DNA from 2 places in the Paenalkalicoccus suaedae genome. Region 1 is predicted to be linked to the other one. Evidence: riboswitches for the same ligand, from Rfam matches in the RefSeq annotation. Region 1 holds a riboswitch; the other holds the start of a gene.
The links. A riboswitch is a leader RNA that binds a small molecule or an ion and turns the genes downstream of it on or off. The one in region 1 is predicted to bind cobalamin.
Positions count from the first base shown of each region.

Region 2: it holds a riboswitch for cobalamin, as region 1 does, so the genes downstream of both, FLK61_RS03250 (ABC transporter substrate-binding protein) here and FLK61_RS06150 (ribonucleoside-diphosphate reductase subunit alpha) in region 1, are expected to answer to the same signal.

Region 1 is NZ_CP041372.2:1,124,128-1,139,983, forward strand. Features, by position in the region: gene rlmD (23S rRNA (uracil(1939)-C(5))-methyltransferase RlmD) at 1-1,247, shown strand, start outside; gene FLK61_RS06130 (AgrD family cyclic lactone autoinducer peptide) at 1,765-1,887, opposite strand; gene FLK61_RS06135 (accessory gene regulator ArgB-like protein) at 1,884-2,453, opposite strand; gene FLK61_RS06140 (hypothetical protein) at 2,459-3,745, opposite strand; gene FLK61_RS06145 (two-component system sensor histidine kinase NtrB) at 3,753-4,532, opposite strand; cobalamin riboswitch at 5,016-5,199, shown strand; gene FLK61_RS06150 (ribonucleoside-diphosphate reductase subunit alpha) at 5,325-7,565, shown strand; gene FLK61_RS06155 (ribonucleotide-diphosphate reductase subunit beta) at 7,594-8,625, shown strand; gene FLK61_RS06160 (flavodoxin domain-containing protein) at 8,606-9,073, shown strand; gene FLK61_RS06165 (hypothetical protein) at 9,106-9,501, shown strand; gene FLK61_RS06170 (DEAD/DEAH box helicase) at 9,599-10,735, shown strand; gene FLK61_RS06175 (TIGR04104 family putative zinc finger protein) at 10,773-11,084, opposite strand; gene FLK61_RS06180 (Gfo/Idh/MocA family protein) at 11,129-12,121, opposite strand; gene FLK61_RS06185 (hypothetical protein) at 12,217-12,414, shown strand; gene FLK61_RS06190 (methyl-accepting chemotaxis protein) at 12,539-13,408, shown strand; gene FLK61_RS20190 (hypothetical protein) at 13,780-13,911, shown strand; gene FLK61_RS06195 (ABC transporter ATP-binding protein) at 14,003-14,827, shown strand; gene FLK61_RS06200 (iron-hydroxamate ABC transporter substrate-binding protein) at 14,796-15,800, shown strand; gene FLK61_RS06205 (FecCD family ABC transporter permease) at 15,825-15,856, shown strand, end outside.
Region 2 is NZ_CP041372.2:544,758-560,613, reverse strand. Features, by position in the region: gene FLK61_RS03310 (class I SAM-dependent methyltransferase) at 1-508, opposite strand, end outside; gene FLK61_RS03305 (hypothetical protein) at 760-924, shown strand; gene FLK61_RS03300 (LysR family transcriptional regulator) at 1,003-1,860, shown strand; gene FLK61_RS03295 (phasin family protein) at 1,933-3,384, shown strand; gene FLK61_RS03290 (hypothetical protein) at 3,422-5,665, shown strand; gene FLK61_RS03285 (NADPH-dependent FMN reductase) at 6,302-6,847, opposite strand; gene FLK61_RS03280 (AAC(3) family N-acetyltransferase) at 6,935-7,750, opposite strand; gene abc-f (ribosomal protection-like ABC-F family protein) at 7,751-9,574, opposite strand; gene FLK61_RS03270 (RAxF-45 family protein) at 9,665-9,829, opposite strand; gene FLK61_RS03265 (DnaJ family domain-containing protein) at 9,988-10,320, shown strand; gene FLK61_RS03260 (ABC transporter ATP-binding protein) at 10,746-12,167, opposite strand; gene FLK61_RS03255 (FecCD family ABC transporter permease) at 12,164-13,210, opposite strand; gene FLK61_RS03250 (ABC transporter substrate-binding protein) at 13,194-14,240, opposite strand; cobalamin riboswitch at 14,390-14,591, opposite strand; gene FLK61_RS03245 (potassium/proton antiporter) at 14,644-15,856, opposite strand, start outside.

The DNA of each region.
Region 1 (15,856 bases):
GAGAAGAAGTTGTGTGTGAAGCGGTAAATGTAACGGCAAAATATACAACTGCGAAAATTGTTAACATTCGTAAGGCATCAGATGATCGGGTAGAAGCTCCCTGTCCTGTGTATGATCGATGTGGAGGATGTCAGCTACAGCATATGACGTACGAAGCTCAGCTACGTGAAAAGAAGGATATTGTTAGACAAGCATTTGAGCGTTATACACGAATTGATCTCGATTCACTCCCATTTGGAGATACAATCGGAATGGAAAACCCTTGGCGTTATCGTAACAAAAGCCAAATGCAGGTTGGACGCAAGGATAACGATGTCATCGCAGGTTTATACGAAGAGGGTACAAACCGTTTAATCGATATTAAAGAATGTATCGTCCAACACCCTCAAACGGAAAAAGTAACGAATATCGTCAAAAAAATCGTGAATCGCTTAGGCATTGAGCCTTACAATAGTAAAAAGCATAAGGGTGTTCTCCGTACGCTAGTTACACGAGTTGGTTTTGAAACGGATGAGTACCAGCTTGTGTTAGTCACGACGGAATTAGACTTCCCACAAAAAGAGGATTTAGTAAAGGCGATTGTCAATCGTATGCCGAATATTACATCGATCGTTCAAAACGTTCAACCGGATAAGACACCGCTTGTTTTTGGCGAAGAGACGGTTGTACTTCATGGCAAAGAAAAGATTCATGAAACGTTAAACGATTTATCATTTGAGCTTTCAGCTCGCGCATTTTTCCAACTAAATCCTGCGCAAACGAAGGTACTTTATGATACAGCTAAAGAGGCTGCTGAATTAACAGGCACGGAAAAAGTCATTGATGCTTATAGTGGAGTTGGAACTATTGGACTTTGGGTAGCTGATCAGGCATCAGAAGTTAGAGGGATGGATACGGTCGAGGAAGCAATCCTTGATGCCAACCAAAATGCAGAGCGAATCGGAGCAAATGCTCAATTTGTGACAGGTCGCGCAGAGGAAGTTATTCCTGATTGGAAGGACCAAGGCTATCAAGCTGACGTCGTGTTTGTCGATCCGCCTAGATCTGGACTTGATCAAAGCTTAATTCGCACATTAACGCGCTCAAAAATTAAACGCATTGTGTATGTATCTTGTAATCCATCAACCTTAGCTAAAAACGTGAAGGAATTAGCTCGAGGTGGATATCGATTAAAGAGCCTACAGCCTGTGGATATGTTCCCACAAACAAGCCAAGTTGAGGCAGTTGCAGTACTAGAAGTGGAGTAATTAGAATGATAGACACAAGAGGCAAGGACAAAAGCGATTCATTTGTCCTTGTCTTTTTTAATGGATCATGAGCGGTTATCCACTTGCGCGAGGAGACAATCCGGAAATGAGGTAGGGCTATTCGGTCGCGGTCTACAGTTACCCGGAGATGTAATTCTATGATCTGTTCAAGGCATTCAGTTATAAAGAAACGATGCTCCGTTATCGTTTCCCGATCTTTAACTATCCGGAAAACGCAGCTAAGTTATCACAAGATAGAATATGGTAACTTCATGCACAGACTCCATTCCGGTCCACTCTAAGTATTCAGACTTCCTTATCTGCGTAAAAATGAGTTATCTCGATTTTGTATCTGTCCCCTCCTAATAAATAACCCTATAAACACCTTTTGTCCCATCTCTTCTTCGCCATGTTAGGAGACCTATCATACATGTTGCGTATTCAATAAATAGAAAAAACGAGCCAACCGTTGGCTCGTCTTTTTATGGATGCTAAAGTATCTTTTTCATTACCGAGCTTACTTTTGCTTCCTGAGCGACGAAGGAATCTTTGGCATATGAATAAGTGGACTAGAAGCTTGAACGAAAGTTGCACCAAGTGCCTTTGAGACAGTGGACATTGCTTTTGCAGTTCGTTTCATTTTGTTGCCTCCTCATTATTTATCCATTTATTTAGTGTAAGAATCAATCTCGTCCCAATAGGTGTTAACAGCACTCCTTGTAAAAACACGCCGTGCACGAGAGCGTGAAAGTCAAAGAGCAGTGCAACAGATGAGGCAATGATGATCCAGAGCACTCCAACCAATTTCTTTTTTCGTTCCCAAGCCTGGCTGTGCACCACTTGATCCTCTTCGTAATAAGGTGCGTAAGATAAAACGCAAACAAACGCTAGGATCGTATAAATAATGGGTGCAGCCGGCAAAAAGCTTACTCCAACAATAAAGCCAACACTGACTAACGTACATGCGATAGCGGTACTAAAATGAGCGCCTCCAGTAAAAATGCGAATAATCATAAAGGAGACCCCTGTTGCCATAATTAGAATAATCTCTTGCAATGCTATTGCAAATCCTATCAGCAATCCCCACGTAACGAGCAAATTTAGCATCAGAATAAACCCAAAGGTTAAAACATCAATCGGTTCTGTATCATCTGGATTGGCATCTTTGACTCGAATTGCTATCGCATGCGCTAGTCGATAAACCATGACAATCATCCCCCTTGTTGGGAAAAGATAATGGTAGACGTGAATGGCTGGTAAGTAGCAACTATTTTAGAGTATCCGGTCTCAAAAGAAGAGATCGAATTAATAAGATTACGGTTCTCTACATGAATTGGATTTATATCCACCGGACACTCCACTTTAAACTCCATAAATTCTCCGTTAGAGTGGATGGTTAGTGTGATTATTTTTTCCTCTGACGTTTGTTTTTCGTAGTAAACAAAAAGCAAATCATTCAGTAAGGTACTTAACTGTTTAATTTGTTGGAACGTCATTTGCATAGGGTGATCTAAATCAATGTGAATATCAATTTGGATTTGAAAGAGCTTGGCCATGCGACGTTTATTAATAAGAAGTGCGCGCATTAACTCATCAATTCCATTAGAAGAATCAATTTGATTTGTATTAAAGAAATGTTTAGTAGATGGACTAGGAAGGTTTGCCTGTTTCATGTAAGAGCGGATAGATTCCAAGGAGCCGACGTCACTTAGCTTCCAAATGGCTTGAAAGTGTGAGCTTGCATCGTTCTCTAAACGTTCCATCATATTGACAGACTGCTCGTCTTGATCTAAATAAAACTTTTTTGCTTCAATGAGTCTGCGAACTTGAAACTGCGTATATAGAATATGGTAAAAAGACATTACTAACACAAGAATGACAATGGATAAAAGTACTAATGTACTTTTAAAGGTAATATCTTGTGAGAGCATCGCAACGGCTGCCAATACGATGAATCCGAATGTTAAAAGGCTACTGCTAAAGATCATGACCTTAATTTTTGTAGGGATGTGTTTAGAATGTAAATGCTCCCTAAGTTCAGCTAGGAAGTATTTGTTTTTCCAAATAAAGAATCCTAAAGAGCCGCATATTGCAACAGTCATCAATTGAATACCGATGGATAAGTAGCTTGATGATAGTAAAATTTCAAAGTATTCGTAAGAGGAAAGAATCGTGAAAGATTCAATAAACACAAGCTGGATGAGAATATAAAAGCCATATCCAATACTTGAGATAACAAAAAGCTCCATTATGTTCGTTTGAAAAATAATGAAAATAAATAGGATGAAAAGAATCATTTGTATGCTCACGATCATGCCAAGTGAGAGTGAGGTCGTGTGTAGTAATAAAGATATTGTACTCATTATAACGGCAATGATAATTGTCTTTTTGAATCGATTTGCATTCATGTACCCAAGTAGAATAAGCGGAAACAATAAGAGTGCACTCCATTCAAAGATAGACATGATATAAGACAAACTACTTAATACTGTCATCATTCATCACCTAGCTTTTGTATGAGGCATGTTTGCTCTCCGGAAGGGATATCAGCACTTCAGCGCCATACTTAATGTGGTTGCTGATCGAAATAGTACCTTGCATAGATTCAACAATGGTTTTACAGATGGATAAACCAATGCCAGTTCCATCGTCCTTCGTTGTATAAAATGGATAAAAAATGTGTTCTAGATCTTTTTCAGATATACCAGGGCCGGAATCTATAATTTTAAGTATGACGTTAGAATCTAGTTTTTCCAGCTCAATAAATATGGTACCTTTACCATTCATTGCTTCCACAGCATTTTTAATCATATTGATTAAGGTACGCTCAAATCCGCTCTCATTCCCCATCACATAAATTGAATCTTCAATTTTAGTTTTAAAAAGAAGTCTATCTTCCCCGTATTGATTACGGAATACATACAAAACCTTCTCTAAACTCTTCCTTACATCGATGATAGAAAAGTTTTCGATGCCTTTGTTAGCGTGAGACAGATTCAATAGTTCTTCAATTAAAAGTTCGATTCGTTTTGACTCGTCTTTCATAATGGAAATGTAGGTAGAGAGTTTGTCATCTGTTTGAATCACTGGCTCGCGCTCCATCATTTGTATGAAGCCATTAATTGTAGTTAGAGGATTGCGTATCTCATGAGCAAAGAACGCAGACATCTTACCAATTGATTTGTGATAATCATCAGACTTAGCGTTAGTGGAAGTACTTTCTTGCTGGAAAGTAGAAGATGTGTGCTTTGTTTTTAAAAATCGGCTAAAAAATGGTAGGTTCATTCGACTCACTCCACAAAGTAAGATACCTTAAACTGTTGTTAATTCGACATCTTAAGTATAGCAGACATGAGAGGTCTATTATACCAATTAGATATACTTTATAGGGTTTAAGTGGTGAGTGAGATAGACAATGGTACTGAAAATAAATAGTAACTAATATGGGTGAAAGAGGATCGTTACGAATACTTTGTCAATTCGTGTAAAAAATCAGTTGCTTAACATAGATAATTACATATCTTGCTGAAAAAAGATATAAGAATCGTTCGAACTATTTCGACAATTTATGTAATTACAATTTTATATCGAAAGCGCGACCATTCTGAGCTGATTATTTACATAAGGACCATCCTGTGTCAGACTAAGAAAGTTGTTTAAATTACAATAAAACATTAAGAAGAATTCGTGAAATCAAGTCTTGATTTTTTTTGTGAATGCGGTATGTTTATCAATATGTAGTATTGGGAATAGATTTCAACAACTATATAAGCTAAAAGATTGTAAGGTGCTCAACGAAGAGCTTAAAAGGGAATCTGGTGTAAAACCAGAGCTGCCCCCGCAACTGTAAGTGCTGACGACCGAAGGGAACCACTGTATCAATTCGATATGGGAAGGCCTTCTAGTAGAGTGACGCACAAGTCAGGAGACCTACCTTATGATCTACAAGCTTCTATTTTTCGGGGTGTGAAAATAGGAGACGAGCCCTAATAGAAGCACTTGCTTCGGACTCGTCTTCTATCTAACCCCTTCGTATTCCGAAGGGGTTTTACTATTGATGGAAGGGTAGGGATTTGAATGGAAAAAATATCGGTGCAAGTCAAAGAGAATTGGTTGGAGGAGTTTCAGCTACCTGATCATGATAAAGAGGTTATACATACACTTTCAAGGCAGGATGCCATGTCCTATGCACTTGATAGAGTAGCGATGGACCAGCCTGATTGGACGTTTGTTGCTGCAAGATACTACTTAGAAGAGCTATACGAAAAGGCTCAGGTTAACCGCAAGGAGCGGGAAGGAACCATATACGGAGATTTTTATTCTCTTATTCAACTTTTGACGGAAAAAGGAATATACGATAAAAAACTTCTTGAGAGTTATTCTAAAAAAGAAATTGATGAGCTTGGGAAGTTAATTGATCCATCTAAAGATAAAAAATTTACCTTTATGGGATTATTCCTATTAGCCGATCGTTATCTAGCTCGTGACTATGATAAAAATACGATGGAGCTCCCGCAGGAACGCTTTTTAATTATTGCTATGACACTTATGCAAAAAGAGAATAAGGAAAAGCGGATGGAGCGTATTCAAGAAGCTTACTGGGCGTTAAGTAATTTATATATGACTGTTGCTACACCTACGCTTTCTAACGCTGGTAAGAGCTATGGACAGTTATCTTCTTGTTTTATAGATACTGTCGATGATTCACTAGACGGGATTTATACATCTAATTGGGACGTAGCTAGATTAAGTAAAGACGGAGGCGGAATTGGTCTTTATTTTGGTAAAGTACGTGCGCTTGGATCAGATATTAAAGGCTTTAAAGGCAATTCGTCTGGTGTTATCCCGTGGATTCGTCTTGTTAATGATACCGCTGTGAGCGTTGATCAGCTTGGTCAACGACAAGGCGCAGTGGCAGTCTATCTCGATCTTTTCCATCGAGATATTATGAATGGATTTTTAGACTTAAAGACGAATAATGGAGACGAGCGTCGTAAAGCGCACGATGTGTTCCCAGGAGTATCGATTCCAGACCTGTTTATGCACAAGCTCCAGGAGAAAGATGCTGATGGTAAGAGCGTTGGCATGTGGCATACGTTTTGCCCGCATGAGGTGAAAAAAGTGATGGGGTGGAAGGACGAAGCCGGCAATGCACTTGGACTCGAGGACTTCTATGATGAGACGGATGTTCGCCACTTCTCTAAAAAGTACGAAGAGGCAGTTGCGCATCCGCTCCTACCGCGTAAATCGTATCGAGCAATGGAAATCATGAAGCGTATTATGGTATCACAGCTTGAAACTGGTACGCCGTACATGTTTTATCGCGATGAAGTGAACCGTCAAAACCCTAATAAAAAGGAGCTTGGTCGTACCTCTGTTTATTGCAGTAACTTGTGTACAGAGATTGCCCAAAATATGTCCTCTACAACAATTAAAGAAGAGTATGTAAATGCGGATGGGGATCTCGTTATTGTAAGAAAACCGGGAGAGTTTGTCGTATGTAATTTATCGTCTCTCCATTTACCTAACGTTGTAGAAGCGGAAGAGCTTGAGCGTGTCATCTCCATTCAAATGAGAATGCTTGATAACGTTATTGATTTAAATACGATTTCGGTTGGACAGGCGCAGCTTACGAATCAGCGTTATCGTGCGGTTGGTCTTGGCACATTTGGTTGGCACCATCTCCTCGCTAAAAAACATATTCAGTGGGAGAGTGAGGAGGCTGTTCAATACGCGGATGAGCTTTACGAAGATATCGCGTATTACACCATTAAAGCTTCTAACGAGTTAGCAGAAGAAAAAGGAACGTATCACGCGTTTAAAGACTCTGAGTGGGAAAACGGAACGTACTTTACTAGAAGATCTTACACGTCAGAGAAGTGGAAAGAGCTTCGTGATCGTGTAGCTCATACAGGCGTCCGAAACGGCTGGATGATGGCTGTAGCACCAAACTCTTCAACGGCTAAAATCGCTGGTTCAACAGATGGAATTGATCCTATTTATTCGTTAGAGTATGCGGAGGAAAAGAAAAACTTTAAGCTAAAGGTTACTCCACCTGATTTAACGCATCACACATACCCTTACTACCTTAAGGCGCGTCATCAGTTAGACCAAAACTTTAGTATTCGTCAAAACGCTGCTAGACAACGACATGTTGATCAGGGAATTAGCTTTAATCTGTACGTGCCACACACGATTGCGGCTAAAGAGCTCTTAGATTTACATGTAGAGGCTTGGAGGAATGGACTTAAAACAACTTATTACGTAAGAAGTACGTCTCAAGCTGAGATTGAAGCGTGCGAAGCGTGCCAAAGCTAATGAATGTCAACGACAGGAGGGGTTACAGATGTTAATAACGAAGAGAAAGCTATATGAACCATCAGAACCAATGAAATCGCCGTCCTTACTGAACGGGAAAGCCTCAGGATTATTAAATTGGAATGATATTACGTACCCACATATGTATGATCTGTATCAGGCGCTTTTATCAAATTTTTGGAAGGCGCAAGAAATCAATATGCAAGACGATATTAAGCAGTGGGACCATTTATCAGATAACGAAAAGGATGTGTTCCTTCGAATAAATACCCAGCTAGCGTCACTCGATAGTTTACAAACACCAACGATGACACTCGTGATGGATTATGTATCAGATCCTAGCTTTCAGGCAATCTTAGCTGTTATCGCCCAGCAAGAGGCCGTTCACAACGAATCATATTCATATATATTAAGCTCGTTAGTTTCAACAGACGAGCAGAAGCGCAGATTTGAAGGCGCTAAGGCGGACCCACTCGTTCGCAAGCGAAATGCGATTATCGTAGAAGCCTACGATGAATTTCACGAGAAACCATCTGTTGATACCTTGTTCCGACTTGCAGTTCAGTCAATTAATTTAGAAGGTATTTATTTCTACGCTGGTTTTGCTTTCTTCTATCATTTAGCCAGACAGCAAAAAATGCTGAAATCAAGTACGATGATTAGTTATATTCAGCGTGATGAAATGCAACACGCCTACTTTATGTCGCAATTTTTGCAGCTCCTAATGGAGGAGCATCCGGAATTAAAAAATGAAGCTCATCTGGACTATATTTATTCTTCTATTAAACAAGCAACAGCATTAGAGCAGGAATGGGCTCGTGACATTTTAAAGGATACAGGAATTAATCTAGATGAATATGAGCGCTATGTGGAATATTTAGCGAACAAGCGTTGCCGTCAGCTAGGGCTTCAAAACGCCTTCCCTGAAATAGATAATCCAATGCCGTGGATTCACGTCTTTAGCGATAGCATGATGAATGATACGAAGTCGGATTTCTTCGAGCAAAAGGCTCGTACGTATGCGAAGGTGACAGAGCAAAATGGCTTTGACGAGCTGTAGGATAGTCTATACGTCAAAGACGGGGAATACGGCACAGCTTGCGCTTCTATTAAAAGATTCTTTAGAGAAGACGCATGTTAAAGTTGTTATGCACGATGTAGAGAAGGAAGCCGACAGGTATCAACAGAGAGAGTTTACGGAGGATGCTATTTTATTTGGCACCTATTCGTGGGGGAATGGAGATATTCCGCGTGCGATGAGCGAGATGGTATCAAGCATGCAGGTTAGTAAGCATACGGTAACGGGAATTTTTGGTACCGGTGATCGGTTTTATCCGAACTTTTGTGGAGCAGTAGATCAACTTGTCCAATTGATCCAGCCGATTTCTAACTTAGCGGTTACCATGAAGGTGGAGCTACTACCTCAGCAGCACGATGCTTTAACGTGTGAAAAATTTGTTCATAAATTGCACGATCGAGCCAAGCAAGCCTTGACTGTCTCCCAGTAATAAATTACCATACCTCTTATAGAGGTGACACAATGAAAACGTATATGTTAGCAGTACTAGCTATTATACTGGTCATACTAGTTGCAGCGTGCAATCGTGAAGAGCCTGAAGAGCCAACGACTGTATCAGGCAAATTAGATATCGTTCATCATGACTATTTGCAAGTATCCATAGAATCTGTAGCAGAAGCTGCGGGAGCGGACGAGGGAGTGTATCATGCAGTAGGCATTTATATAACCGATGATTTAGATATACGTGACCCATATGGCCAATATTTATCCAGACGTGCCCTACAGTCAGCAACTCCAAATGAGACAGATGTAACGATTGATTTATTACTAAGCGATTATTTAGAAGGCAACCTGCCTTATGATGAATTTCTCGGATTATATATGGTTGATACAAAATCGGTTATTGTTGATTTATAAGAAAGCACGCCCTTAAAGTGGCGTGTTTTTTCTATGCCCTACTAAATCGGAGATAGCATCTATGCTTGGCATAGGGTAAAATGGTGGGAGTCTAAGAATGAAGGTGATCTACATGGTTGAACATACATTACTTACGTCCTTACCTGATTATGTACAGGAAGCGTTTGGACGTGCAGGATTTACAGAGTGGACAAAGATTCAAGAGGAAGCTATTCCTAAGGCGCTAACTGGAGAAAATCTTATCATGGAGGCGCCAACGGGTTCCGGTAAAACCCTTGCTTATTTATTGCCTGCTTTAAATAAGGTTGATCCAGCCAAGAAACAAGCTCAGGTGCTAATCGTTGTTTCCTCACGAGAGCTTGCAATGCAGCAGCTTGAAGACGCGCAAGAATGGACACAAGGAAGCGGAATTACTGTCGCATCCATGATCGGTGGTGCCAATGTCAAGCGTCAGCAAGAAAAGCTAAAGAAAAAGCCTCACATTATTATAGGAACACCAGGCCGATTAATCGAGCTCCTACAGTCAAAGAAACTAAAGCTACATGAAGTATCAACACTCATCTTTGATGAAGCAGATCAGTTGTTTGCAAAGGAGCATATAAAAGAAGTAGATGCCTTAATGAAGGCAGTCGTGCGTGATTGTCAGCGCATCGTGTGTTCGGCAACCATTCCACCACATGTAGAAGAACTAGTGGTCGAACGAATGGAAGCGGAAATTGTTCGTGTATCTCGCTCAGAAGAAGAAAAGCAAAACGTCGAGCACGTTTATCTTATTGCAGAGCGCAGAGATAAATCGAAGCTATTAGCAAAGCTGATTCATTTAGAAGGCTTTTATGGGCTAGGCTTTTGTAATGATATCCACGAGCTGGAGAAATTTGCAGAAAGACTTGAGTTTAGAGGGAATTCTATTGGGGTGCTCCATGGAACAACGTCGAAGCTTGAAAGAGAGCTTGCAATGAGAGGCTTTAGAGAAGGCGCAGTGCCGATGCTGATGGCAACGGATGTAGCATCTAGAGGGCTCGATATTGATGATGTCACACATGTCGTACAGTTAGATTTAGCCAATGACATTCACCAATACGTGCATCGATCTGGACGGACAGGACGAGCTGGTAAATCTGGAACAGTCGTTTCCATCGTGACAGATGGTGAACGAGAGCGTCTATTAAAGTTTGGTGAGAAGCTCGGCATTGATATCGTACAAAAATCATTATCTAGAGGAAAGCTCGTTTAACTAAAAAAAGCTCATGCCGCAGTGGCACGAGCTTTTTTTATTTGTTTGAAAAAATATCCTGATCAGTCTTAGTAAACCTAAGGAGTCTTGGATGCGTATATACGATAGCTAGAAGCACCACTCCTAAACAAACAAAAACATACAAAGCAGATCCAACAGGTATGCGACTAACGATCAAAAATAAAATAAGCATAGCAACATTAAATCCGCCAGACTTTAAGCGGCTTTTTTTCGTAACAAAATTCTCCGCTTGGCAAGACGGACATTTTTTTGAGTAAACAAAAGCTAAAAGCTGATGTCGTTTAAATTGATAGCCACAGGTAGCACATTTAGGTAACACAATATTCACTCCTTCCCTCTCATCTTACCGAATTTAACAAGGGAAGGATAGGGCTACTTGCTAGAATATGATTTGCTTGCTTCATACAAACGTTCAATAACGATCATGTTATTTTTTGTATCTTCCATTGTGTAGGATGGCGTCGCACCAGTTTGGATACATTCAGAGAAGTGCTCTACTTGAAGCGTATACTGATTTCCACTGAACGTTTTATATTCTAAGACGGATCCATCGGCGCCACGCAAGAAGACTTCGCCTTTACCGTTGTTCGGATTTTGGTCGGGTCTAAAGGCAAAAGGTACCTCTATTCTACCTGATGTCCCGATTACCTCATAGCGATTCACTTGAACTTCATCAAAACTTGATTCAAGATTTACATCTACGTTTGAAAATGTTAGTAAAGCAGACGTAGAAATATCTACTTTAATTCCTTCTACTTGTCTAGAAGCTGCAAAGACATGGATCGGTTCCTCATCTAAAAGGTAGCGACTCACATTCACACAGTAGCTCCCTACGTCAAATAAGCTACCGCCTCCTAAACTAGGATCAAGGCGAATGTCATCTTTTGTAAGGTCCATATTAAAAGAGAAGGAAGAACGAATACGCTTTACTTCACCAATTGCTTTGTCTGCAATAAGTTGTTTTACGTGCGCGTGCTGCGGGTGGAAACGATACATAAATGCCTCCATCCAAAGCTTGCCTGTTCGCTCACTTGCTTCTTGCATCTCCTCAATATCAGCAGAAGAGATGGCAGCGGGTTTCTCCACAAGCACGTGCTTTCCTTTCTCTAAGGCTTTTATCACCCATTCTTTATGTAACGCGTTTGGAAGTGGAATATAAACAGCATCTATAGAGGAATCATTTAAAAGTTCGTCATAGGTCCCATAACCTTTCTCTGCGCCCCATTCCTCTTTGAGAGCCTCCGCGTCTCTTCTCGTTGCAACTGCAACTAATGTCGCGTTATGTGCTTCTTTAATAGCAGGGACTAGCTGACTACGGGCAATATTAGCTCCACTTAATATTCCCCAATTTGTGATGTTGCTCATATAAGCACCTCTTTATGTTAGAATTTTCTACTTGTTTGCTAGTATACGCTTATCTAGGCCATAATGGAACGTAAAAGGGTTAGGGGGAACAACCTATGAATGCCAAGGAAGTAGATATGTATCTTATGAGTGTAGCAGCGTTTATTATGCGTGTAGAATCTCTTAATGAACGAGAGGCGTTTAATCTTATTCGAGAAAATAGAGTAAAAGAACGCCTTAAAATGGTGCCATCTCTAGCGGATCATTGTTCACCCAAACAGTGTGCGGAAATGCTTCTTACGAATAGAGGTTAAATAGTCCCTATTTTACTCGTGTTAAGGAGTTAACTTTTATTAAAATGGACAGATACGCATAAGTATACTACAATAGAATAGGACTTTATTATTAGTTATTAGTATACTTAGAGGTGAAAGGTTTATGGAAATAAAGCGCTTACAAGAAATGTCAGACCAAGAAATATTACAGTCTTTAGTTGCAGCTATCCCTCTTTTCCAAGCAATTGCAAAAGAGGATTTTATGATGGATGTAGTCACTCACGAAAAGTGGATTGCCCACTTCCCAGGTAAATCAATTGATGTAGATGTTCAAATTGGACAACCGGTACCAGAAGACGACCACGTTATGCAGAGCGCTTTAAAAGGCATTCCTCAGGCAGGGAGACCGCCTTTTGAGGTGTATCAAGCACACTTTTTAGGTAAGACGGTGCCAATTAAAAATTGCCAAGGTACGGTGATTGGAGCACTCGGGATCGGTTATAATATTGATCATTTAATTGCAATTGAACAAAATCTCGAAAAAACAGAACGTGTTTTAGAAAAAGTACAATCATATATTAATCAGATTGATGATTCTTCTACAGACTTAGAAAAATCTAATAATGGACTTGATGCCAGCTCTCGTAAAGTTAGTGAAGGCGTTCAAAACATTGATAATGTGCTGAGTGTTATTGACAAGGTTTCGTCACAAACAAATATTTTAGGATTAAACGCATCTATTGAGGCTGCTCGAGCAGGGGAGCATGGCAGAGGATTTGGAGTAGTTGCGGATGAAGTCAGAAAACTTGCGCAAGAGACGGTAAAGGCCTCAGAAAGAATCCGCAAAGACGTTACGATGATCAAAGGTAGCGTAGAGGAGTTAATCGCTTCGCTTGAGTACGTGACGAAGTCGGTCGATTCGAATGCAGATGTTGTAAATAATTTTACTGAGGTTAGTTCAGAGCTGAAAGAAATTCACGTTGGCATGAATGATTCGTTGACGAAGTTACTAGATTATTCCCCGACAGCATAAGCATTTACTACTTTATTACGGCTAGGTGAATAGTGTGTAACAGTTCTGCATTTACCCCCACAAAACGCTAACTTCCAAATATTGCGATTGAGATTTTTGTAGATTCAGCGTATCCTATTAGCTAGGCACAATTTAGCGTAGTGAGAGGGGCAAACATGATATCATTAATTATCCTAGCAGTAGTGACGATTGTTGCTGTTTATTTTGTTTCGATAAGAGAGAGAGCTTAACGTAGCATACTAACTATACACTTACATGTAAAACTTATAAAAAGCAGGCCGGTAAAGGTTGTTCCCTTTACCGGCCTGCTTTTTGTTTTGGGGAGGTAATGCGGTCGAAGAGGGTCTTGGAAATGAGAACGAGCAAACGATGTGCCAGAACGCGCAAAGAGAAAGGTAGGACGCGCATACGAGGTCATCGGAGGCGCAAAGCAATCAAGCAGACACATTCGAAAGAAAAACGACATGATAGCAAACAACGCAGCCAAGCACTCACTTACATAAGAAAATTGTTTGACATTTTGAATAAGAAGTAATACTCTAGTACTTGTATTGATATTGAGAATCATTATCGATTAATAGATAAGGGTGATAGGTGATGAAGCTAGAAGCAGCGAATCTAAGCGTAAGCTACGGCGATAAAACAATCGTTCATAATATAACGGTAGAATTACCGGTCAATCAATTGACGACGATTATCGGACCTAATGGATGTGGCAAATCAACATTACTAAAATCATTAACTCGTATTATGGCACCCTCAAATGGGGCAGTCTTACTTGACGGGAAATCGATTAAAGAGGAGCCTACGAAAAAGCTTGCTCAAAAGATGGCGATTTTACCTCAAATGCAAGAGGATACGAATGGTTTAACGGTGGCTGAATTAGTGTCTTACGGTCGTTTCCCCTACCAAAAAGGGTTTGGGCGCTTGTCGAAGCATGATAAGGAAATGATTGATTGGGCGCTTGAAGCGACTTCTATGCAACAGTTTAAACATCACCCGGTCGATGCACTATCCGGTGGTCAAAGGCAGAGAGTGTGGATTGCGATGGCTTTAGCTCAGGAGACGGAAGTGATCTTTTTAGATGAGCCAACGACGTACCTTGATATGGCCCACCAGCTTGAAGTGCTAGAGCTACTGGATAAACTGAATAAGCTTGAAAACCGAACAATCATTATGGTTTTACATGACCTCAATCAAGCAGCGAGATATTCCGATACAATCATTGCGATGAAAGATGGTCGAATCGTGAAGCAGGGTGGTCCGGAGGATATTATGCAGCCGGAGATGCTTGCGGAGCTATATCATATCGATGCCTTAATCGGCAGAGACCCACGTACAAAAAAACCGATTTTAATGAGTTATCATTTGATGGAGGATGAGAAAGATGAAAAGACTTTTTGGGTTAATCGCGGCTAGTGCTATTCTTTTAGGAGCTTGTGGCACGGACGATAATACGGAGAATACGACAAATACTAACACTGCTGTTGAAGAAAATACGGCAGATACGAATACAACAACGAACGAAGAAGCAGGTAATGAAGAGCCAGCGAACGAAAACGAATCAAATGAAGCAGCAAACGGCACTGTCACATATGAATCAGAAAGTGGCCCAATCGAAGTACCAGCAGATCCTCAGCGTGTTGTTGTACTAGCAACGTTTGCAGGGAATGCAATGGCACTTGACGCAAACCTAGTCGGGGTAGACTCATGGGCAATGAGCAATCCAGAATATTCTTCTTACTTAGACGGTGTGGAAGCAGTCGATGAGACAAATGTCGAGTCTGTTTTAGAGCTTGAGCCAGACTTAATCATTGGGCTTTCGACGACAGAGAATATTGACCAGTTTTCTCAAATCGCACCGACAGTCACATACACATACGGCGAGCTAGATTATAAAGAGCAGCACATTGAGATTGGCAAGCTCTTAAATAAAGAAGACGAAGCGCGCGAATGGGTAGAGGATTACGAAGCACGCGCTCAGGCTGCTGGAGATTCCGTACGAGAAGAAATCGGAGAAGATACAACAGTCACAGTTGTCGAGAACTTTGATAAGCAACTGTACATCTTTGGCGATAACTTTGCTCGCGGTACAGAAATTCTTTATCAAGAGATGGAGCTAGAAATGCCAGAAGCCGTTCAAGACGTCGTGTCTGAAGATGGATTTTATGCGATCTCTACAGAGGTGCTATCTGAGTACGTTGGAGACTACCTTGTAATCAGTCAGCCATCAGATCAAGAAAGCGAGTATCAGCAAACAGAAACGTATCAGTCGATTCCAGCTGTACAAAATGGAAATGTGATTGAGTTCCCGGCGGAATCAGGATTCTTTAACGATCCAATTACAATCGATCTACTATTAGGTACTTTCGAAGAAGCATTTTTAAACTAATCCATTAGATTTGAGGTTTTTAGGATGAAGATTGGTGATGTGGCATCTTTAATCCT
Region 2 (15,856 bases), 580 kb from region 1:
CTGCAAGGTTTAGAAATCCTCTGGAAATAGCGTTCTGTATAATCTCTTCCTTTGCCGTCTCGCTACTAAACATCGTATCTGCAAAAACGACTTTACCGCCTTTATTTAATATTCGATAAAAGTTTTCAGCCGCCTGCTTTTTTTCTATATCAGTTAAGTGATGGAATGCATACGTTGATACAATGCCATCGACGTTTTCTTTAATAGGGTGGTCTAAAAAGTCACCTTCTACGACCAGCATAGAGGGATGCTTTTGGCTTGCGATCGCGCGCATCTTTTCGGATGGCTCTACGCCAGTTACCTGAGCAGCCGTTGTTAACAACTTCTCGCTTAAGTTACCTGTGCCTACACCAAATTCGACAACCGATCCACTTACACTAGAAGCAACTTCTTGCAAAATCTCATCGTAGCCCTCAAATACTTCTTTGTATTCCTCGTCGTGACCCGTTACCGTTGCGTCATATGAATCTGCCCAGCGATCAAACAATTCAATAAACTCTCGACCCATTTCGATGTCTCCTCTATACACATATTTGGGGATGTCCCCTCAATAACTTATTAAACATACCTATTAACTCGGTATTAAATGTATTTTAGCATATGCTCGGGGTTATGACAATGCTCCTGTTTGATAGAAAATAGGGGAACTTGCTGTCTCAGAAGATCTGGAATTCAATCCTTGGAGCTGGATTAGTAGACATAGTTTTTTCTTATTTGATGCATTCGTCCGTACAATAGAAGCACATGATGTCTTATTTTATGCAAACGACACGCGAAGTAACGCATATGAACCTTCACTTGACGCAACGTAGAAGCAAAGCAAGATGTCAGGAGCATATCAACATCCAAATGATGCAACCAGGACTTCATTTAATAGAAGCCACAGTTAAAGTGAAGCAATCACATCTTACCGAATATGTATAACCCAAACCTGCTATAATAAGTAAAACAATACTTTTTATCTAAAATCGATTCGTTTTTCTTATAGGAGGTTGAGAAGAAATGAAAGTGAACGATTATGAATTAATCCGCGCGCTAGCAGACTATCGGTCTATGCGAATCGCGGCAACTAAACTATATTTGTCGCAGCCAGCTATTAGTCAGCGCCTGAAGCATATCGAAGCTTTATGGGACACGACACTATTTATACGAAGTGCCAAAGAGCTTACCCTTACACCTGAAGGAGAGAAAGTAGTCGCATATGCACGCGAGCATCTTGAGCGTGAAGAAAATTTACGACAATCCCTAAAGAGTACTGGTGTATCAGGGACACTCTCGCTCGCCGTTTCTACAGTAGTAAGCCAATACACGCTCCCTTCCCTGCTCCAAGCTTACCTACGCGAGTATCCGGACGTTAAAATCGAACTCACGACCGGCTTAAGTCAGGATATTCGGAGTGCTAAAAACGTTCATATCAAGCTATTACGGGGAGAAAAGCCTGCTGAACAGTTCGTGCAAGCATTAGAACCAGATCCTCTTTATCTGATGGAGCAACGCCATACGTCTTCTCGTGCCAATTCACAGGTGCTGATTCAATTTAAGTCTGATGCGAGCTATCAAGCTGCGATTGATGAATGGCTAATGGCCAATGAACGATTTCCTGAGCAAACGATTGTTGTGGATCAAATTGAAACGTCTAAGCAACTTGTTCTTCATGGAATTGGCATGGCTGTTTTACCTGAATCCTCGTTAAAAGGATTTCATGAATCAGAGTACAGTCGAACACCTTTGCTTTTAGACAATAAGCCGCTCACGAGACCTACATGGGTAAGCTGTACAAAGGGTGCTGAGCACCTTCCACAGGTTGTCGCATTCCTTGAATTGTTGGACGTTTCCTTCCCACTTTCACAAAATAGTTAAAAAACTTTTTTATTTTTGTGATCCATTTGATCATCCCCTTCGTTATCTATGAATGAGAAGGGAGGTGAAAAAATGAGGAAAGCGGTTATCCAGTTCACATTAGTAGCTGGAGCCATGCTACTTTTCCCGCTTCATTCACAAGCTTCAGGGTTGCTTTCTTCTGTGACTGATGAAAGTGAAGTCACAAGCGTAGAGACGCAAGAAGAAACATCGGAGGTAGAAGAAAAGAACACAGAAGCAAAACAAGAATCAAAAGGATTGATTGGGACAATCACTTCGTCTGTCGGAAAAACAGTGGAATCGACTGTTAACGAGACGACGAATACGGTAACCGATCTTGTGGATGAAACAGTATCAACCGTAACACCTGAGGAATCAACTGTTAATAAAGTAGCCAAAACAGTGACGAACACTGTGGATGAGACTACGAAAACAGTGACGAACACCACCTCAAACACTTTAGAGGATACTGGCGATACAGTAGACGACGTAACTACTGCGAGTAGCGTATCAGATATTACAGATACCGTTACGAAAACCGTCGACTCTACTGTCGATAACGTAACAAATACAGTAGATGATGCTACGACAATCGTTTCTGACACAGTCAATGAGACGGTCGAAGCAGTTGAGGAGCCAGTAGAATCAATCACGAACGGTGCGCTATCACGCACGACTCGCGAAGTAACAAATGTTGTCGAAGATACAACAGACATCGTAACGGACGTAACGGAGGAGATCACTGAGACTACTACCGAAACAGTTAATCGGACAACTCGTCCTGTAACTGAGGTTGTAGATCGAACGACTCGCCCGATTACGGAAGTGGCGGATCGGACTACAGAGACGGTCACTGATACAGTGGATCGTACCACTCGTCCAGTTACAGAGGTAGTGGATCGCACGACGGAGGTTGTGACAGATAGGCCATCTGCTCCATCACGTCCCGCTCCACAAACGCCTATTGTAACGCCACCAACTCAGGATAATACTACTCCTGACGATGCTGAGCCAACAAGTGAGCCAAACATAGCTGCTCCACCTGTGGCAACACAGCCAGAGAGTAATGAGGCACCCGCGCTTGCAGAAGCAACGCCAGAGCCTGCTACAATCTCGGTTGATGCACAGCTTGAGGAACAAAGCGAACAAAATGAACAACAGGAATCTCCTGTAGCAAGTGCACCTGTAGAGCAATTTGTTCCACAGGAAAGCAACTTCTCTTTCCCAGTTGAGTTAAGAGAACAGCCGATCGAACAAGAGCAGCAAGATGCTCAAGATTTGACGTCACTCTCTTTACAACATACTTCTATTACATTGCAGACTGCGCAAAGTGCGCAAACTGCACAGACATCTGTATCAACAGCTTCTGCTTCTAATTTCTCCGACATGTGGCAACAGGAATTTTGGCAGTCCAGTCAAGAGTCATTAGCAGAAAGCGGAAAAGTAGTCTTTTATTTTGATCAATGGTTCCATGCACCACCAGTACCACCACCGCAAGCAACTCCTTCTTTTACACGTGTATAAATAAAAAAAACACACAAAAAGAAGGAGAGAATTAAAAATGAAAAAATATCATGTAGTAAAGTCGTTAGGGTTGTCAGCAGTCATTGCAGTAGGTCTATTAGTTCAAGCGAATGAGGCTTCCGCGTCAGAAAGAAGTTCAGGATTAAATTTAGACATCGTGACAGATGTAGTTGGATCAGTATCACTTGGATCTAACTCTGGTGACAGTGACTCTTCTGTTAATGTTGACACTGGTGTAGATGCTGGTGTTGGAATTGAGTCTAACTCTGATTCTAACAACAGTGATTCTTCTGTTAACGTCGACTCTGGTGTAGATGCTGGTGTTGGAATTGAGTCTAACTCTGATTCTAACAACAGTAATTCTTCGGTTAACGTTGACACTGGTGTAGATGCTGGTGTTGGCGTTGAGTCTAACTCTGATTCTAACAACAGTGATTCTTCTGTTAACGTCGACACTGGCGTAGATGCTGGTGTTGGAATTGAGTCTAACTCTGATTCTAACAACAGTGATTCTTCGGTTAACGTCGACTCTGGTGTAGATGCTGGGGTTGGCGTTGAATCTAATTCTGATTCTAACAACAGTGACTCCTCCGTTAACGTTGACACTGGCGTAGATGCTGGTGTTGGAATTGAGTCTAACTCTGATTCTAACAACAGTGATTCTTCGGTTAACGTCGACTCTGGTGTAGATGCTGGGGTTGGAATTGAGTCTAACTCTGATTCTAACAACAGTGACTCTTCGGTTAACGTTGATACTGGCGTAGATGCTAACGTTGGAGTTGAATCTAACTCTGATTCTAACAACAGTAATTCTTCGGTTAACGTTGACACTGGTGTAGATGCTGGTGTTGGCGTTGAGTCTAACTCTGATTCTAACAACAGTAATTCTTCTGTTAACGTCGACACTGGCGTAGATGCTGGCGTTGGCGTTGAATCTAATTCTGATTCTAACAACAGTGATTCTTCCGTTAACGTTGACACTGGCGTGGATGCTGGTGTTGGAATTGAGTCTAACTCTGATTCTAACAATAGTAACTCTTCGGTTAATGTTGACACTGGCGTGGATGCTGGTGTTGGAATTGAGTCTAACTCTGATTCTAACAACAGTGATTCTTCCGTTAACGTTGACACTGGCGTGGATGCTGGTGTTGGAATTGAGTCTAACTCTGATTCTAACAACAGTGATTCTTCGGTTAACGTCGACACTGGCGTAGATCTTGGACTTGGTCTTGAGAATAACCGTGATCACTCTGATCGTGACTCTTCTTTGGATCTAGACACTGGGCTTGATCTTGGACTCGGTCTTGAGAACAATCGTGATCACTCTGATCGCAACTCTTCTCTAGACTTAGACACTGGGCTTGACCTTGGACTTGGTCTTCAGAACAGCAACGATCGTTCTGATCGTAACTCTTCTTTAGACTTAGACACTGGGCTTGATCTTGGACTTGGTCTTCAGAACAGCAACGAGCGTTCTGATGGAAACTCTTCATTAGATTTAGATACTGGTCTCGATCTTGGACTTGGTCTTCAGAACAGTAACGATCGTTCTGATCGCAACTCTTCTTTAGATTTAGATACTGGTCTCGATCTTGGACTTGGTCTTCAGAACAGTAACGATCGTTCTGATCGCAACTCTTCATTAGATTTAGATACTGGTCTCGATCTTGGACTTGGTCTTCAGAACAGTAACGATCGTTCTGATCGTAACTCTTCTCTAGACGTAAACTCTGGTTTAGATCTTGGACTTGGTCTAATGAACAGTAACGACCGTTCTGACCGTAACTCTTCTTTAGACTTAGACACTGGTCTTGGGCTTGGGCTTGGTCTTCAGAACAGTAACGACCATTCTGACCGTAACTCTTCTATCGACCTTGGCACTGGACTAGACCTTGGACTTGGTCTTGAGAACAACCGCGATCACTCTGATCGTAACTCTTCTCTAAATCTAGACACTGGTCTTGACCTTGGACTTGGTTTACTAAACAACCGTAACCATACAGATCGTAACTCTTCTCTTGATCTTGGTACGATGCTTGATGTAAACCTTGCACTTGACAGCAGCCGCTCAACTAACAATAGCTCACTTGCTTTGGACACTGGTTTAAATCTCGGTCTTGTCTCAACTGGTTCTAATGACAGCCGTACAAACCTTGACCTAGGTACAGCGCTATCTATCATGGGCAGCACGGACAACAACAATCGTTCTTTACTTTCAACAATCGGTTTAGACACATCTGTTACTGGTGAAAATAACAGAGGACTTCGCCTATTCCGTTAATAGCAACACAAATAATCCCCGATAGGATGAGGACGCTCCTCCTATCGGGGTCTTTTTTATTACATAAAAAAGCTTAGACAATCTACTCGTCGTTGCCTAACTTTAAAAGACATTTAGATTTAGTTGTAGATATTTAATAAGCAGATTAATTAGCTTAATCTGCTCACGTTACATAAAACTTGTCTATGGTAGATAAAAGCTCAGCAAAGTACATTTATTCCTCATACGGTACATTCTTTCTGAATAAGGTACATAAATATTCCACAAGGTACATAAAACCAAAGCTGCCAAAGAGCCACTTATCAAAAGCCTTAAAACCGTAGGAAAAAGAGCCTCTTCCAACAAAAAAGAAGGCTCTTCTCTTACGCCCTTTTAAATCTAACAAAGAGATGGCAGACCCGGAGGACATTCGGAGACAATCCATAGGGGAAAGAGGTTTCCCGGATCCCACAGGAGGGGTTTATGGTAAGGCGACAGCCGCACCATGCCGACGAGGAAGCTCAAAGACCGGCCCTATGGATGTCGTAGAGTGTCCACAGGGCTGACAGCTCGGAGAGCAGATTTAAACTGTTTGGCATTTAAGCAACATAGCCCCAAGGGCTACGCACTTAACTAGTTAGCACTTGATCAGCGTTTTTAGCTACGTAAATGCTTTAGAGCATTGCTCCAGTCTTTTACTTCATCAAATAGCACATTCATATTATCGTGGTGTAGGTCCTGTGGCTTAAACTTCGAGAATTCTTCGAAGTCTAAAAATAGAGAGAGCGTTACATGCGTGCGCACATCGGCAATTTTAAGCTCTCCACAAATACCACGAAGGTGCTCTGCGGCTCTTGCTCCACCCGTTGAACCGTAGCTTACAATACCTGCAGCTTTGTTATGCCATGCTTCACGAGCAAAATCGATCGCATTTTTTAATGATGCTGCCATACCGTGATTATATTCTTGAACGATGAAAATAAATCCGTCTAATTCCGAGAGCTTTTCGTTCCATTTTGCAATACCAGGCTCCTGGCCATCTGTTGTACCTAAGAACGGTAAATCATAATCTGCGATATCAACGATTTCATACGTAGCATCGTTGCGCTTATCTGCAAGACTCTTTACCCATTCCCCTACCTGTGGACTTACTCGACCTTCTCTCGTGCTTCCTAAAACGATTCCAATACGTGGATTTGTCATGTATCATTTCTCCTTTTTAATTACTTTATGTAAGTAATTATATTTTATTCACTTACGAAAGTAAAGTAAAAAGTTTGAAGTACGCGATTATTTTTTGGCAAGATGCTGTGGTAGCTCTGATTCAGCAAATGACACAGCTTCACGCAACAAAAACATACGTGTTGGTGCTGATCCTATCATTCCAAATCTAACGTTTCCTGTCCCCTCAAAACGCTCCCCAATTAAAGGAAACCTTTCTACATCCATATCAATTTCTCTATAATCCTGCCACACTCTTTCTCCGTCAACCATAATTGGAGCGGCTGTTGTCACTCGCTTAAAGCCCTTCACCCGATTTTCGGCCAAATGAAAGCAGGTGTTGGAGTCATAGCCAACGCCGATCAGCAGTACCTTAGCGTTTAGCTCCTCGAGCTTTTTAAGCGGGGACCCCTCGCCAAGCCCGAAGCTTAGCTCATGATCCCTCACGATATAATCGCGATCCTTGCCCCATGCGGCGAAGGAACAAATCGGATGGTAGCTCCGCTCTACATCACGATGCGCCCGGAAAGTCTCGACGATTTGCCCCATTCCTCTCGTCGGCGTCAAATCTGGATCGAAAGCTGGCATTGTTTGACGAATCGTACGAATCCAACTCTTATGAGGCACCGGCGGGTTTTGCCAATGCTCCGGGTCGGAGAGTCCCGCCGACTGAGTCGGCATGACAAGTGTCCCTTTATTCACGGTCGCAAAGAGCGCCTCGACAACGGCCTGGGGTCCGCCGCTAACCCATCCAATCGCGGAAAGCGAGGAATGCACTAAGATTGTATCTGTCTCTTTGACTCCCATTGCCATCAAATCCTCCTTTAGAGAGGCAACCGTGCGTGGTTGATTCGATTTTTGCATAATTTCTTGTTCTCTACTCATCTATTCTTCCTCCAACATCCATTGTTCTAGTAAAAGTTCAAGCTGCGCTTCTAGTATTACTTTTTTGTCGGTATCCTTACACTGCGCAAGCTCTTTCTCCAATTCATCTACACGCTCCTCGGTCGACAATCGTTCACGTCGCACTTTTGTCTTTGTCTTTTTCTCTGTTTCCACCTGTTTCTCCTGCTCTCTATGTTCAAGCCGTATCTGACGCTTTTCCTTTGCTCTGCTATAGGCTCCATCCGTGTAGAAGGCGTGCCCATCCTCAAGCCAATAGACGCCCGTCACGATTCTTTCAACCAAATAGCGATCGTGAGAAACCAAGATAACAGTGCCATCAAATTCGTTTAATGCCTGCTCTAAAACCTCTTGAGAGGCAACGTCTAAGTGATTCGTTGGTTCATCTAAAATAAGTAGGTTCACAGATTGGTGTAAAAGCTGTGCAAGTCTTAGCCTCACCCGCTCTCCACCACTTAGCTGATGCATCTTTTTAAAGACGCTGTATCCGTAAAACAAAAACCGAGCGAGTAACTGTCTCGCTTCTCCTTCGTCAACGTGGACAGTCTCCCTAAATACATCAATCACTGACTGCTCTTTATAGCCATCAAACAAATGCTGAGATAAGTATCCGATCTTGACTTGAGAGTCAAGTTTAATAGATCCAGAGTCAGCCTTTACCTCTCCGAGAAGAATTCGTAGCAACGTCGATTTACCAGATCCATTCGGTCCAATGATCGCTACTCTGTCCTGATATCTTATGTGCATATCAACCTGCTTTAGTACAGGCTGATCAACGAATGTCTTTTGCACGCCTTCTAGAAGTACCGCATCCTCCCCGCTTCTTGCATCAACCGATAAGGATAGCTTCATTTTAGTTCGCTCCATGATCGGCTTCTTTTTTACCTCTATGCGCTGCAATGCCTTCTCCATACTTGACGCTCGCCTGTGCATCGAGTCGTTTGGAGGGTTCGCTTGATTTGCCCAAATGCGGAGTTGTTTAATCGTTTCTTTCATTTTTTTGATTTTCTTTTGTTGCTCTTCATAATGCTTAAATTCGAGAAGTAATCGCTCTTCCTTCTGCACCTCATAGCCTTTAAAATTCGTTTCATAGCTGTGCGCCTCTCCATCCTCGATCTCAATGATTCTCTCTGCAACGTCCTGGAGGAACTGTCTGTCGTGCGCGATGCATAAAACCGTTGCATTCACCTGCTTTAAATAATCTGTTAACCACTCAATCGCATCAATATCTAAGTGATTCGTCGGCTCATCTAGTAGTAGCATGGTCGGCTGCTGCAATAATACCTTCCCTAAAGCAAGCTTCGTTCGTTCTCCTCCACTCATATTTGAAAAGGGCTTTTGAAGCAGACCAGTTATACCTAGTCCGCTAGCTACTTGCCTGATCATCGAATCTTTTTTATAGCCCCCTGCCGTCTCATACGCTTCTTGCACGTAGCTATATCGTTCAACAGCCTTCATCAGCTGCTTATCGTCTGTTTCAGTAGAAAGAATATGTTCAAGTTCTCGAAGCTCTTTTTCTAACTGATTTGCCTCTTGAAAGGCTTCCTGTAAAATCATTTCACCGAGTTTTTCGCCTTCATTTGGTAGCTGATCAATTGCTCCAATTCTCGTCCCTTTCTTCCAATGAATATCACCCTCGTCTGGTGACTCCATTCCTTTGAGCAAAGCAAACAGCGTCGACTTTCCTGACCCGTTTGCTCCGACCATTCCAACGCGCGTTCCTTCATTTATTTCAAAGGATACGTTTGTTAGAATGTGCTCGCCTCCCCTTGCTTTTGCAACCTTGTTTACTTGTAGCTTATTCATGTGTTGCCTCCTCTGATTTCTCTACCAAAGGCACAAAAAAAGTGCACTTATAGCTCAACAGCTACAAGCACACTCTTAAAAACGCGCAAATTACGCGCTATGATAGAGATGATTTCGCTGTTTTTCTACTATTTGCTTTCTAAAAAAGGGCAGACTGCTCCCTTTGAGCGCAAATGCGAAAAATTCAGCTCGAACCACATGTAAATGCGTCAGAATCTGTTGTTTTAATGGGGTTAAAGCTACTTCAACGATCATCTCTATCACCTCCTACCGTTCGTATAGTTATTTTAATCTTACTGGATGAATCTGTTAACGTCAAGATTTCTTCACAACTTGGACACACCGCTCCCGTTGTTTCTGTCAGAAAATTCAATTATACTTAAATTACCAAATAAGTATCGAGGAGGAATTTGATGGGCGAGCAATATAATGATTTAATTGGTGATATTATCAAAAAGTCTGGTGGTCTGGGTGATATAAAGGGGAAGGGCGAGCCTTTGCCTAAGGAGTATATGGAGCGAGATACGTATCAGCAATTCCAAAAAATAGCCCGGGATCAGGGATTTTTGCCAGAGTGGTTACAGGTGCAAAAGCTGATTTACCAAAAGCTTGTTTCGGCTAATGCGTCTGATTTAGATTCCATTAATGCGTTGATCCGTCGCTACAATAAACTCTGTCCCGCGCCAATGCAGAAGGGGTTGGTTGATGCTGGGACGTTGAAGACTGCTTCGGCGAAGTGGAAGTGATCGTTGGTGGTAGTCGTTTGGGGTCTGTACGCGGTTGACCCTTCATCTTGCGCAGTTCGTACTCCAACTTGCGCGGTTTTTTTCTTCTTACGCAGTCGCACCCTTTTTTCGCGCAATTCACTCTGATTTTAGCGCAGTTGGCCCTTCATCTTGCGCAGTCCGCACTCCAACTTGCGCGGTTTTTTTCTGCCTACGCAGTCGCACCCTTTTTTCGCGCGATTCACTCTGACTTTCGCGCAGTTGGCCCTTCATCTTACGCAGTTCGCACTCCAACTTGCGTGGTTTTCCCTGCCCTCTACCAAACACTCCCCCACCAAACGCATCGATCTATTGAATCAACTGCCAGCCAATAAACCCATGACACACAAAAAAAGTGAAGAAGACGCACTATCATTCTTTGCGTCTTCTTCACTTCACTTCATCCTCTAAATGTTAGCCTCTTCATCTTTTAATAGAGCCTCTGCAATAACCTCATACGTAAGAGGTCCAATAAGGCTATGCAAGTCTACATGTTCGGACTCCATGCGAGATTGGGTTGACGCAATAATTAATTGATCCGAATACGTACCAGTTGCAGAAGTGCCTGTATCCTCATCTACTAATCCTGCATCCATACATGCTTTCGCCTTCACTTCAGCTATAAGTAAGCTTGTTTTAAGAAGAGCGTTGTCAGACAAATACCCATCAATAAAAACCATCACATTAATCGTGCCTGCGTCACTTTTTTCTTCAGAAGGCGGGCGCCATGAAGACACGTCCTTTGCATGCTTTTTAGATGCTGTGGCCATCACTCGGACAGCCACTCCATCTGGAGAGCGACTTTCCTTCATCACCGTTAGATCCATGGTTTGGCTCGTTCTCATAACAGACACATGGCGATCTAATTGGCGCTCTTGCATCCAAGTTTGCACATCACCAGCTGATTCCGATATATTCACAAAATCCTGTGTCCAGCCGATCCCACTACCAACTGCAGCTGTTGATAAAGAACGCATTGGTTCCTCAGCATGAACATGAACAGCTTGAGGGTCCCTCACGATATCAAATGCGAATGGAGATGTTATTTCTAAATGAGCAGGATTCATGACTAATTGCGTACGTGCAATGGCAGGGTGAGCGTGTGCGGTTGCTCGAACACCGTAAACGTCCTCCAATAACGCATTATCTTCAAGTATGGCAACATCTCCATTAGCGACTAGCTCCCCCTGCTGCATGACGCCAATTCGGTCCGCGTAAAGAGAGGCAATATTTAAATCGTGCAAAATAGCAACGACCGTTAAGTCACGCGTATCCTGCCATGTTTTAAGAAGACCTAGTAAATCAAAGGAATGCTTCATGTCTAAATGATTAGTTGGTTCATCTAATAAAAGAATCTTTGGCTCCTGTGCTAGCGCTTTTGCAAGCAACACTCGCTGCTTCTCACCACCACTCAAAGATAAAAACGGCGTATCGCGGAATTCCCAGACGCCGGTGCGTTGCATGACATCTGCAATAATTCGGCGGTCTTCCTGTACGAGACGTTTAAATAACCCTTGCTGAAAGGAGTATCTGCCAAGCTCCACAATTTCATACACACTATAGTCAAAGCTCATCGTCGTTTCTTGCGTAAGAACTGCAAGAGTTTGAGCTAATTGTTGTCTATCTAAGTCCTTAAGCGGGTGCTCATTAATTCGAACGCTTCCGGAAGTGGCTTGTAATCCACCCGACAACAGCTTAAATAAGGTGGTTTTGCCACTACCGTTCGGTCCTACTAATGCAAAAAACTCCCCTTTTTTTACACGTAAAGACACGTCTTTAATAAAAGGTTTTTGCATGTGACCACCGTACAAGTTAGTTACTTCAATCATGCTCCTCCCTCCTTTCTTGCCAGCCGGCTACGAACGAGTAATAAAGCAAAAATTGGCGCCCCTACAAGCGCGGTTATGACGCCTATCGGAAGTTCTCTTGGCGAGATGACGGTTCGAGCAATAATATCTGCGATCACTAAAAATGTGCCTCCAGTAATCATAGACAGTGGGAGCACATGCTTATGATTTGGTCCCACTAACAGCCTGACCAAATGAGGAATAACAAGTCCGACAAATCCAATTGTGCCGGAGACTGCAACCGCTGAGCCTGTAAGTAAGGAGGCACCGATTAAAATCATCGATTTCCCACGCTGCACGTTAACTCCGATATAGCTCGCCTGCTCCTCGCCCAATGCAAATGCGTTTAGCTCGCGATATTTAGCGAGTAGCATAATACTTCCTACTAAGAAAAACGGTAGAAGCAGTTGCACATAGCTCCAGCCTCGCATCCCAACAGAGCCATAAAGCCAGTAAATAATTTGTGTCATGGAGTCCTGGTCTCCTAAAGCAATAATTAAAGAGAGAATCGACCCTATGAATGCACTTACGATAATTCCTGCTAAAATAATCGTTTCAACAGCCATTTGACGGCTACTTAATCGTACTAGCCCAAACACAATAAATAGGGTGATAAATCCACTAATAATCGAGACAATTGGCAATGTAAATGCCCCTAGGAAGCTAAGCTGGAGAAAAATCACGCTTACTGCTCCAAGTGCTGAACCAGAAGAGACTCCAATTGTATAAGGATCCGCTAATGGGTTACGCAATAGGCCTTGAAAGGCTGCACCTGCTAGAGCTAATGACGCTCCAACAAAAAAGGCTAACAGCATTCTCGGTGTACGTATATCCCATATGATCGCTTGTTCGTTACCTGGTACGTCTGCTAAAAAGCCAGTACCGACCGTATTTTCTGCCAAAATGTGTAGGATCGTTAAAATTGGCACGGTGACGCTACTGTAAAAAAGACCCGTAAGCATGGCGATAAGCATCAACAGACATGCCAACGGGTAAATAATTACTCGCTTATTGATTGTAAACATCCGGGTAGACAGCCTCTGCTACGAGCTGGAGACCATCTGCAAGTCGCGGACCAAAACGTGTGACCATGTCGCTGTCCACATCATGGATATCTTCGTTCATCACAGCAGGAACTTCCTGCCAACCGTTACGTCCTGTTACTTCTTGAAGTGGATCCTCAATATAATCACCGTAGGTGGTCACAATCGTATCTGGCTGCAGAGCAATAATTTCTTCTTCTGAAAGATTTACCCATCCTTCAAATTCTCCAGCAGCGTTCTCTGCCCCGATGATTTCTAACATCTCGTGCATAAATGTATTTGTTCCTGTTGTATAAATTTCAGGTGATGGTCCTACTTCCACCCACACTGTTTTTGTCTCTTCCACATTCGCAGATAGCTCTTCAATATCAGATACCTGTGCCTGTATGTCAGAGATAATTTCTTCTGCTACGTCATCGGTGCCTGTTGCTTCTCCAATGATAGAGATCATCTCATACGTTTCGTCAAAGGAATTCGCACCATCTACGACGAGTACGTCGATGCCGACCGATTCGAATTGATCAAGCATCTCCGGGTTGCTCGAAGCATGATATTCGGCTACTAGTGCTAGATCAGGTGCTAGCTCTAGAATGCGCTCCACATCGACATCCATCGCACCAATTGACTCAACTTCTGACGCTTCAACAGGATAATTACAATATTCCGTTACTCCAACAAATTTATCTCCTAAGCCAAGTGCAAAACCGATCTCTGTATTACTAGGTAATAACGAAACAATGGACTCTGGCTCTTCTTCGATTGTTACTTCTTCGCCTGACGCATCTGTGACTGTTACAGGGAACTCGCCCGTAGCGTCTTCTTCATTAACTTCTTCTTCAGAAACGCTTGTTTCGTTGTTATCAGAAGGCTCATTATTCGCAGGTTCATTTATCTCGTTCCCTTGCTCATTTGTTGCATTGTCTACTGCTTCATTTTGCGTATTTGCTTCGTTGTCCCCACACGCAGTCAATGTTACGAGTAGTGCTGTTGCTAAAATCGTTGCTCTTTTCATGACTCTCTCCCTCTCATCACCTTTTTTACAACAAAAAAGCGCTAATCCTAAAGAGGATGCGCTTTATGAATAAAATGCAGGTAACTTTCCGACATGCGCTACTACACGCACGAACCTTGAGCACTTTAAACATCCTTTTCCTCGAAGGTGTTTAATACTATCATGTAGGCAGGTTTCCTGGCTTGCGAATCGCAGGTTTATCACCCCTTCCCATGCATGATGCACAGTGGGCTACGTGAAGACCTCTTCGCTTACAGTGGCGGGACCGCGTCGGATTTTAACCGACTTCCCTTTTAACCTTATGCGCTCCTAAATCAGAGTCCAAAAGGCACCTAATGACGCTTTTCTGTTGTGTGTCTCAAGTATACGTTACTTTATTTGCTTTGTACATTTGCTTTTTGTCCTATGTCGTTTGAACAGCTTTTGTCTCTTTTACCTTTTTTTGCTCTAAGATCTGCTTCAACTCATCCTTGTACTTTGTTGAGACGAGAATGTACAAGAAGTCTCCCTCTTTAATCATCGTTTCTCCGTAAGGCGTAATAAGCTGCTCGTTCCTGACGATCGCACTTATATTTGCCCTGTTAGGAAAATTCAGTTCACGGAGACGCTGACCAACAATCGATGAATCCGAATTGGCCTGGAACTGCACCATCTCGGCATTCGCCTTGCCCATCGATATAAGCTCAATAGAATGGTGAGGCGTATCCTTTTTAGGACCAGTCAGATGTAGTTTTTTAGCTAATAACGAAATCGTTGTACCTTGAACTAACGCAGAAGTTAATACAATGAAAAAGACAACGTTAAAGAAAAATTGCCCATTCTCTAGACCCGCAACAATTGGGAAAGTAGCAAGGACGATCGGAACCGCTCCACGAAGACCTGCCCAAGAGACAAAGAGCTTTTCCTTCGTGGTGTACTTCATCCCTATTGTGGAAAGGAATACCGCTGCTGGTCGAGCAATAAAGATGAGCACGATAGATAGGAGTAGTCCTGCTCCGATTACTTCAAGGGAGACGAGGTCTAATGGGAAGACGAGAAGTCCAAGGATAATGAACATTCCAATCTGGGCCATCCAAGCAAATCCTTCATTAAACTGAAAGATCGAATAACGATACGTAAGCTCGGAGTTACCGATGACAAGAGCGGCTACATATACAGCTAAAAATCCACTTGCCCCAAGCGAGGAGGCTACGCTATACGTAAGTAGCGCAAAAGCTACCGAAAAAATCGGATACAAACCACTGGAATCTAAATTGATTCTATTAATAGAGAAGGAAGCAAGCTTACCAACTCCAAGTCCAATCACGAGTCCTGCCCCCATCTGCCAGAAGAAGGATGGAATGAGCGAGAAAACACTCGTGTCTGGTAACAAGATAAGTTCAATAAAGGAGACCGTTAAAAATACAGCCATCGGATCGTTCGTTCCTGATTCCGCTTCAAGCGTTGCACCCATTTTCGCTTTAATGTTTCTCTCCTTAAGTGCTGCAAATACTGCTGCAGCATCCGTGGAGCCAACAATGGCACCAAACAATAAACCTTCAAGGAGGGAGACATCAAAAAGTAAATAGGCAACATATCCGACAATACCGGACGTGATGATAACACCCGCCGTGGCA